One region of the Pseudomonas benzenivorans genome, then DNA from elsewhere that is predicted to be linked to it. Evidence: riboswitches for the same ligand, from Rfam matches in the RefSeq annotation. Region 1 holds a riboswitch; the other holds the start of a gene.
What was found. A riboswitch is a leader RNA that binds a small molecule or an ion and turns the genes downstream of it on or off. The one in region 1 is predicted to bind cobalamin.

Region 1 (4,407 bases):
CAGCAGGCCGTATTCGTCCTGGGCCTGGGCGATCTTCTCGTCGATCAGCGCCTTCTTGCGCGCCATGCGCGCCTTGTGCCGGGCATCCCGTTCGATGGACTCGCTCATCACTTCACCTCCGTTGGCAGGCGCAGGTCGCGGGATGCGCGCACGCCGATATAGAGCGCCGCCGCCAGGCCGACATAGAGCGTCAGGCTGGCCAGGTAGCGCGGGTAGTACTGGACGACGCGCTCAGCCAGCAGGGCCAGGCTCGGCTCCGGGTAGCGCCCGGAGAAATACAGGAAACCGCCGCCGGAGAACAGGTAGGCCACCAGGGCGCTGAGCGCCACAGTCGCCGCCAGCAGCGCCAGGCTCTGCAGGCTGTCGCGGTGCCAACCGGCATACAGGCGGCCGCCCAGCCACAGCGCGCCGTAGGCCGGCAGCAGGAGCCAGTAGGCCGGCGACAGACACCAGTCACTCACCTCGGCCCACTGCACCGCGGCGAAATCGAGCAGCGACGCCTCGATGAACAGCGCCGGAAACACCCAGCGCGGGGCCAGCAGCACGCCGGCGAGAAAGAACACCGCCCAGGACGCGCTGGGCAGATTGAGTGTGGCGAAGTGCTGACCGCGGGTCATGGCCAGCAACGCGGCCAGGGCGAGGCCGAGCAGCAATTGAACGCGGGGCGACAGCTTGGGCATGGTGATGCTCCTTGTGGGGACGCAGGCAGTACCGCCGCCCGCGCTTGGTTGATCAAAGCGCCTGATAGCGCACGGTCAGGTACAGCGCCTGGCCGGGCTGGTTGTAGCCCCCGGCCGTCTCGTAGTCGGCATCCAGCAGATTGGCCACGCGAACCTGCAGGCGCCATTCGCGGTCGATGCGGTATTCGCCGCGCAGGTCCAGGGTGGCGAAGCCGGACAGCGGCTTGTTGTTGGCCAGGTCGTCGAAGCGCTGGCCTTCGGCGTGCAGGCTGGCGCCCAGGCTGAAGGCGCCGAGGCGACGGTCCAGGTCCAGGTTGAACAGCTGCTTGGCGCGGCGCGCCAGCTCATTGCCGTCATTCGCCCCTCCGGATCGGTTCTCCGGCTCCAGCAGCGTGTAATTGGCGTTCCAGTCCCAGCCCAGCAGCTGGCTGCCGAGCACCAGTTCGACGCCACGGATGCGCGCCGTATCGATATTGGCCGGCCCCCTGATGCTGGAGTCGTAGGCGATCAGGTCGTCGATCACGGTGCGGAAGGCGTTGACCGACCAGTGCCCCCAGGCGTGCGCGCCGGCCAGGCCGAGTTCCAGGCTTCTGGAGGTCTCCGCCTGCAGGTCCGGGTTGCCGTAGCCGGGGTAATACAGCTCGTTGAAGGTCGGCGCCTTGAAGGCCGTGCCGTAGCTGACCGTCGCCCGCAGCGCGTCATTCAGGGCATAGCCGTAGCCGAGGTTACCGGTGTCGTGCCGACCGAACTGCTGGTTGCGGTCGCGGCGCAGGGACAGCTGCCAGTCGTGGCGCCCCATTTCACCCAGGTACTGGGCGAAGGCGCCCCGGTTGTCCCGCGAATCCTCGGCGTAGGCGGTGCTGCCGTTGACCTCGTCGTGCTGGTAGTCGGCGCCCAGGGTCAGGGTATGGCCGGACGCCAGGGCCAGGTCGTTCTGCCAGCTGGCGCTGTCGCGGCGGCTGTCGAAGCGCGAGTAGAAGGCGCCGTCCAAGAAGGCATCGGACTTGTCCTCGCTGCGCCCGGCCTGCAGGGTCACCTGCCAGGGCTCGAGCGGGGCGAAGCGCGCCCGGGTGCCGAAGACATTCGCCTGGCCATCGGCATGGGCGTGAAAGCCCGAGGTGCGGGTGCGATTGACCTGATCATAGTCGTTGTGGGACTTGGCGCGCAGCAGGCTGGCATCCAGCTCCAGGCCGCTGGCGAAGCGGTAGCCGGCACTCAGCGCGGCCGACAGGTTACGGTAGCCGTCGGCATCGTCCTCATAGCCGCTGGCGTCCATCGGCTTGACGTTGATGCCGTCGGTGTCCAGGCCGCTCAGCCCCAGGCTGTACCAGCCAGCGCCGCTGCCACCGCTGATGCCGGCGCTGGCGCTGTAGCTGTCGTGGGTGCCGTAGCCGGCGGAGAAGAACGGCTTGATACCGGTGCCTGAACCCTTGCGGGTGAAAATCTGGATCACCCCGCCTATGGCCTCGGAGCCGTAAAGGCTGGAGCGCGGCCCGCGCACCACCTCGATGCGCTCGATCAGCTCCAGCGGCAGGTCCTGCAGCGCCGCACCGCCGGCCGTCACCGAGCCGACCTTGATGCCGTCGATCAGTACCAGCACATGGTCGGATTCGCTGCCGCGCATGAACAGCGAGGTGCCCTTGCCCGGCCCGCCGTTGTTGGCGAAGGACACACCCGGCACGCGCTTGAGCAACTCGGGCAGCGAGCCGGCCTGGCTCTGCTCGATCTGCGCGCGGTCGAACACCGTCACCGCCGCCAGGCTCTGCTGGGCGGTCTGCACGACTCGGCTGGCGGTCACCACCTGATCCTGCAAGCGACTCGGTTCGGCGGCCTGGGCCGGGGAAAAACTGGAAACACCGCACAGCAGGACTGCTGCCGGGGTCAGAAGGGAGTGATTCATTGCGTCTGCATGCTCCGTCGCACCCACCCGGGCGACTTAGGCTGGGAAAGGCATACGGAGCGCAGGGGACGGGTGAAGCACGGCACACGGACGCAGCCCACCCGCCCGACAACGCCCTCCGCGATGCCGTGGACTGCTACAGGCCGGTCTCCGGGCTTACGAGCGGGGATCCGAGATGCGGATCGCCGGCCAGCGCACCTTCCCATGCCGAGGCACAGTGGTTGAAACGCGCTGGATTGACTCGTCTACCGTTGCGGGGGCAGCGTCGGAATGGTCGGCCTGAACAGGCCTGACGCACCGACTTCCCTGTTTCACCCCTCGGACGCATGGCGTCGGGGGCACCTGAAGCAAGGCGCGCAGGGTAGAGAGCTGTGGCCGGGGCGTCAATGCAAAAGGGGCAGGAGAATGGATCGCATCCGCCCCATCGATGGCAGACACAGGGGCTTGGGGAGGATCATTCCGGCGCGCCCGGGGCGGGCCTGGGCGTCGGCGAAGGTTCGCCAGCAACGCTAAACATGGTGGACCGAAGGAGGCTCGAACTCCCGACCTCCGCATTGCGAACGCGGCGCTCTCCCAGCTGAGCTATCGGCCCGTGCCCAGTGAATTTAGACCGCCGCTGCGGGGCCGGCAACGGCTCAGTGACGCGGCATGAATCCCGCCGGTTTGCCCGCCAGCCAGTCGACGAAGGTGCGCAGGCGCTCATCGCCCAGCAGCGCCTCGCGACTGTTGTACTGCAGCGCCAGTTCCTTCTCGCTGAACAGCCGATGGATCTGGTTGTGGCAGGCGCGGCACACCCACAGGGTGGCGGTGATCCGCTCGCTCCTGGCATAGCGCTTCTGCACATAGGGCTTGTCGTGCAGGGCCTTGGGAATCAGGTGATGGCGGGTCAGCGGCGCGCTGCGCGCGCACAGTTCACAGGCCTCGGGCTGGGGCGGCAGGCGAATCGGCTCGAGCATCGCGCAGTGTCGGCCTCGCCGTCAACGCTTGCGGCACAGGGTCAGGCCGTCGCCCAGCGGCAGCAACGACAGGTCGATACGCCCATCGTCGCGCAACGCCAGGTTGAGCGCCTGGATGGCCCGGGTGTCGACGCTGTCCGGCGCTGTTTCGAGCACCCGACCGCTCCACAGGGTGTTGTCGAACAGCACCAGGCCGCCCGGGCGCAGCAGCCGCAGGGCATGCTCGAAATAGGCCGGGTAGTTGGCCTTGTCGGCGTCGATGAAGATCAGGTCGAACTGCCCGTCGATGGCCTCGCCCTGCATCGCCGCGAGGGTCTCCAGGGCCGGCGCCAGGCGCAGCTCGATACGCCCGGCCAGGCCCGCCTCGTCCCAGTAGCGCCGGGCCATGGCGTTGTAGGCGCCGGCAATGTCGCAGCAGATCAGGCGACCGTCCTCGGGCATGGCCTCGGCCATGCAGATGGCGCTGTAGCCGGTGAAGGTGCCGATCTCGATGATTCGCCTGGCGCCGGTCAGCCGGACCAGCAGCGCCATGAACTGGCCCTGTTCCGGGGCGATCTGCCAGCGGGCGTTCTCCAGCTGCGCGGTCTCGTCGCGCAGGCGCTTGAGCAGCGGCGTCTCGCGCAGGGAGACGTCGAGCAGGTAGCGATAGAGGTTGTCGTCGAGATTGAGGGTGCGGTTGCTCATGGGCCGGTCTGCCTTGGAATCAGGGGTTGCGCGCCAGTTCGGCGCTGAACACGCGCTTGGCGTCCAGGTAGGTGCGCTGCCAGTAGCTGTTGCTCAGGCTGTCCAGGCGCACGGTACCGCCGCTGGACGGGGCGTGGACGAAACGCCCATTGCCGACATAGATGCCGGCATGACTGACCTTGCGCCC
Region 2 (4,407 bases), 2.4 Mb from region 1:
AGCTGGCGCCGCTGGCCGCAACTGGCTGCGGTACGGCGCCAGCAACTCTGGCCGGTGCCGGACAAGGGCCTGGAGCGGCCCAGCTTCCAGATGCTGGCCGCAACCGAGAAGCTGTGCGCCCAACTGGCCGAGGCCAAGTAGAGCGCTGAATGCACAAGGCCCCGCGATTGCGGGGCCTTGTTGCAAGTGGCTGCTTAGAAGCGGTAGCCGACGCTCAGTTGCACATCCTCTTCCGGTGCCGGATACAGCCCCTTGTTTCCCGGCGTCCAGGCTGAGTAGGTGGCGAAACTATCGTAGCGTTTGCCGGTGAGGTTGTTGACCCGCAGCTTGGCGTTGAACTGCTGATACTCGTACTTAAACGCCGCGTTGAACAGGGTATAGCCCCCTTCCCGCGGCAGGACATGGGCGTCGTCGCTGGAGAGGTAGCGGGCTCCGGTGTAGATCGCTTCCAGATAGGCGTTCAGCCCTGGCAGGATCACGTAGTTCAGATGCGCGCCGGCGCTATGGCGGGATACCCAGGGTACTTCGTTGCCCTTGTTCTGGCCGGCGCGGAACTCCGAGTCGGTGAAGCTGTACTGGGCACCGACACTGAGCTTGTCGGTCAGCGAACCCTCACCCTCGAGCAGCAGACCCTCGCGACGGGTCTTGTCCAGGTTGATATTGGCACCGGCGCCAGGGCCGAATACGGCGTGTTCGGCGAGTGGGTCGTACAGCAGCTCGTCTTGCAGATCCAGGCGGTAGAGAGTGGCCTGGTAACGCTGGCGGCCATCGCGCCACTCGATTCCGCTTTCCCAGGACTCGCCGGTCTGTGGCTTGAGGAAGGTCACGCCGGGCCCGACGGAGGCGTTCTCATTGACGTTGGCCCAGCGCAGTACATCCTCGCGCTTGATGAACAGGCTGGTCTGCTGGTTCGGCTGCCACTGCAGGGCAACGCTGGTGCTGCCTTCCCGGTCTGTATGACTGAGGTCGTTGCGCTTGTTGCGGTCCTCGGCCTCGCTGGCGCGGTAGCCCAGGATCAGGTTGACATCGCTGGCCAGTGGCTGGCTCAGCTGGGTGTACCAGTCGCGCTGAGTCTGGCGCGCCATGCTGCTGAAGCTCGGAAAGCTGGCGTAGGCGGCCTGGTAATCGCTGGTGATGTGGTCGTGGCCGATCAGCCACTCGCTGCGGCCCAGGCCGCTATCGAAGTGGGCCGTCAGGCGCGGGCTGAAGCTCTCCACGCGGGTGCCGTCGTTGAACGGGCTGCCGGAAATCAGGCCTACTCCGTCGGCGTCGCGGAAGCTGTAATCGAAGTTGCCGGTCCAGTTGGCGCCGATGGCCTGTTCCAAAGCGAAGCGGTGGACCTGGGTTTTGCTGTCGTTCCACTCGTTGGAGGCGCTCGCCTTGCGGTCGGCGCGGCGTTGGGCAATGGTCAGGGCGCCTGGGTAGAGCAGTTCATCGTCGGTGCTCTGATACTCGTAGAGCGCCCAGCCATCGGCGTGATCGTAGCGCAGCCGGCCGAAGCCGTTGCTGTAGCTGGCGTTGTTGTGGTCGCGATAATTGTCGGTGTGGCGCGTTTCGCCGCTGGCATAGACGGAGAAACCGGCGCCTAGCTGCTGGAACAGATGCCCGCGATAGGCCTCCAGGTCGTGGCTGCCCTGGGTCGTCTCCACATAGGCTTCGTTGTCGAGCGGGGTGCGAGTGATGATGTTGATCACCCCGCCCACCGCCTGGTCGCCGTAGAGCACGGTGCCGGCGCCGCGGATGATCTCGATGCGCTCGATGTTGGCCAGGGGCACGCTGTTGAGATCGGGACCGCTCAGGCTCGGATTGTTCAGGCGGCGGCCATCCACCAGCACCAGGGTGTTGTTCACCGCATTCTCGCCGAAACCGCGCAGGCTGATCGACGCGCGGTTGCCATCGCCCAGGGTGTCGCGAACCTGCAGCCCCGCCTGCCCGCGCAGCACATCGATCAGACTGCTGGCGGCGGTCTTCTCGATTTGTTTGCGGTCGATTACCCGGACGCTGGCCGGCGCAGGCTTCTGCAACGGGGTGCCGCGGGTCACGACCAGTGGCTGGGCCTGATAGGGTTCGGCGGGCTCGGCAGCCAGCGCCAGGCTCGGGGTCAGCGCGATGGCCAGGGCCAGGGGGGACAGCTTCATGAATAAATCCTCAAAAGGGAGAAGTCTTTTGAGGAGGGCAGGGACAAGCACGGGCAAGCGGACGGGTGCCAGCGCTTGACGGTGATGCCCTCCGCAACACCAGTCAGATTGCGCCGAGGCAGGTCTCCGGGCTGTCGACTGCGATCTTCCCACCTTCCCAGGCGAACCCAGTGGTGTGTCGGGAGGACCGGCGCCAGAGCGAGCGGCTCAGGTGCTGTCGATTACCGTTGCGGGGGCAGCGCAGGCTTGGCGGCTGTCGGCTGACAGCGGCGCACCTGCTTCCCTTTTCACGCGGCTGGTGTGGCCGCGACCTCGGACAACTTAAAACGCCGCGCACCATAAGGGGCTGCGGCGGGTAAAGCAATGGTGCGACACGGGCAGTCGTCGCCCGGGGCGCGTCGATCAGGCTTGGAGTGCGGCCAGGCGTTGACGGATGGCGGCCTCGATGCCGGCTTCGTCGAGGCCGCATTCGGCGAGCATCTGCGCCGGCTTGGCGTGTTCGACGTAGTAGTCCGGCAGGCCCAGGTGCAGCACCGACTTGAGCAGGCCCGCGCCGGCCAGGAATTCGCTGACCGCGCTGCCGGCGCCGCCCATGATGCTGTTTTCCTCGACGGTCACCAGCAGCTCGTGGTCCGCCGCCAGCTGGCGCACCAGGGCCTCATCCAGGGGTTTGACAAAGCGCATGTCGACCACCGTGGCGTCCAGGCTTTCGCCCACCTTCAGCGCCTCGGCCAGCTGCACGCCGAACACCAGCAGGGCGACGCCGCGGCCCTGGCGACGGACCACGCCCTTGCCGATCTGCAGCGGCTCCAGGCCCAGCTCGATGGCGGCGTTGGGGCCGCTGCCGCGCGGGTAGCGCACCGCCGCCGGGCCCAGGTACTGGTAGCCGGTGGTGAGCATGCGGCGCAGTTCGTTCTCGTCGCTGGGGGTCATCACCAGCATGCCGGGCACGCAGCGCAGGTAGGAGAGGTCGAAGCTGCCGGCGTGGGTCGGCCCGTCCTCGCCGACCAGGCCGGCGCGGTCGATGGCGAACAGCACGTCGAGGTGCTGCACGGCGACATCGTGGATCAGCTGGTCGTAGGCGCGCTGCAGGAAGGTGGAGTAGATCGCCACCACCGGCTTGGCGCCGTCGCAGGCCATGCCGGCGGCCAGGGTCACCGCATGCTGCTCGGCGATGGCCACGTCGAAGTAGCGCTGCGGGTAGCGTTCGCTGAAGGCCACCAAGTCCGAGCCTTCCTTCATCGCCGGGGTGATGCCGACCAGGCGATTGTCCTGGGCGGCCATGTCGCACAGCCACTGGCCGAAGACGCTGGAGTACTTGGGCCCGGCGGGCTTTTTCGGCGCGCTGGTCGGCGCGTCGATCGGCTCCAGCTTGGTGATCGCGTGGTAGCCGATCGGGTCGGCCTCGGCCGGGGCGAAGCCCTTGCCCTTCTTGGTGATCACATGGAGGAACTGCGGGCCGTCCAGGTCGCGCATGTTGCGCAGGGTGGCGAGCAGGGTCGGCAGGTCGTGGCCGTCGATCGGGCCGATGTAGTTCCAGCCCAGCTCCTCGAACAGGGTGCCGGGGACCAGCATGCCCTTGGCGTGCTCCTCGGTCTTGCGGGCGATCTCCCAGGCGCCGGGCAGGCGCGACAGCACCTTCTTGCTGCCTTCGCGCATGCTGGCGTAGGTGCGGCTGGAGAGCAGCTTGGCCAGGTAGTTGGACAGACCGCCGACATTCTTGGAGATCGACATGTCGTTGTCGTTGAGGATCACCAGCATGTTGGCGTTCAGGTCGGAGGCGTGGTTCAGCGCCTCGAAGGCCATGCCGGCGGTGAGCGCGCCATCGCCGATCACCGCCACGCTCTTGCGCTTGCTGTTGTCCAGGCGCGCGGCAATGGCCATCCCCAGGGCGGCGCTGATCGAGGTGCTGGAGTGGCCGACGCCGAAGGTGTCGTATTCGCTCTCGCTGCGCCGCGGGAAGGCGGCGATGCCGTCTTTCTGGCGCAGGCTGCTCATCTGCTCGCGACGCCCGGTGAGAATCTTGTGCGGGTAGGCCTGATGGCCGACGTCCCACACCAGGCGGTCGTCCGGGGTGTCGAAGACGTAGTGCAGGGCGATGGTCAGTTCGATCACCCCGAGGCCGGCGCCGAAGTGCCCGCCGGTCTGGCCGACCGTGAAGAGCAGGTACTGGCGCAGCTCGTCGGCCAGGGTTTCCAGCTCGGCCTCGCCCAGGCGGCGCAGTTCGTCCGGCGTGTTCGCGCGGTCGAGCAGGGGCGTCAGCGGGCGC

Region 2: it holds a riboswitch for cobalamin, as region 1 does, so the genes downstream of both, KDW96_RS15265 (TonB-dependent receptor) here and btuB (TonB-dependent vitamin B12 receptor) in region 1, are expected to answer to the same signal.

The regions. Positions count from the first base shown of each region.
Region 1 covers NZ_CP073346.1:904,982-909,388, forward strand. Annotated here, with positions in the region: gene cobO (cob(I)yrinic acid a,c-diamide adenosyltransferase) at 1-108, opposite strand, end outside; gene KDW96_RS04170 (hypothetical protein) at 108-680, opposite strand; gene btuB (TonB-dependent vitamin B12 receptor) at 733-2,580, opposite strand; cobalamin riboswitch at 2,705-2,941, opposite strand; tRNA gene KDW96_RS04180 (tRNA-Ala) at 3,097-3,172, opposite strand; gene KDW96_RS04185 (hypothetical protein) at 3,216-3,536, opposite strand; gene KDW96_RS04190 (O-methyltransferase) at 3,558-4,220, opposite strand; gene KDW96_RS04195 (C40 family peptidase) at 4,240-4,407, opposite strand, start outside.
Region 2 covers NZ_CP073346.1:3,265,991-3,270,397, forward strand. Annotated here, with positions in the region: gene KDW96_RS15260 (cobalamin-binding protein) at 1-141, shown strand, start outside; gene KDW96_RS15265 (TonB-dependent receptor) at 195-2,138, opposite strand; cobalamin riboswitch at 2,239-2,468, opposite strand; gene dxs (1-deoxy-D-xylulose-5-phosphate synthase) at 2,541-4,407, opposite strand, start outside.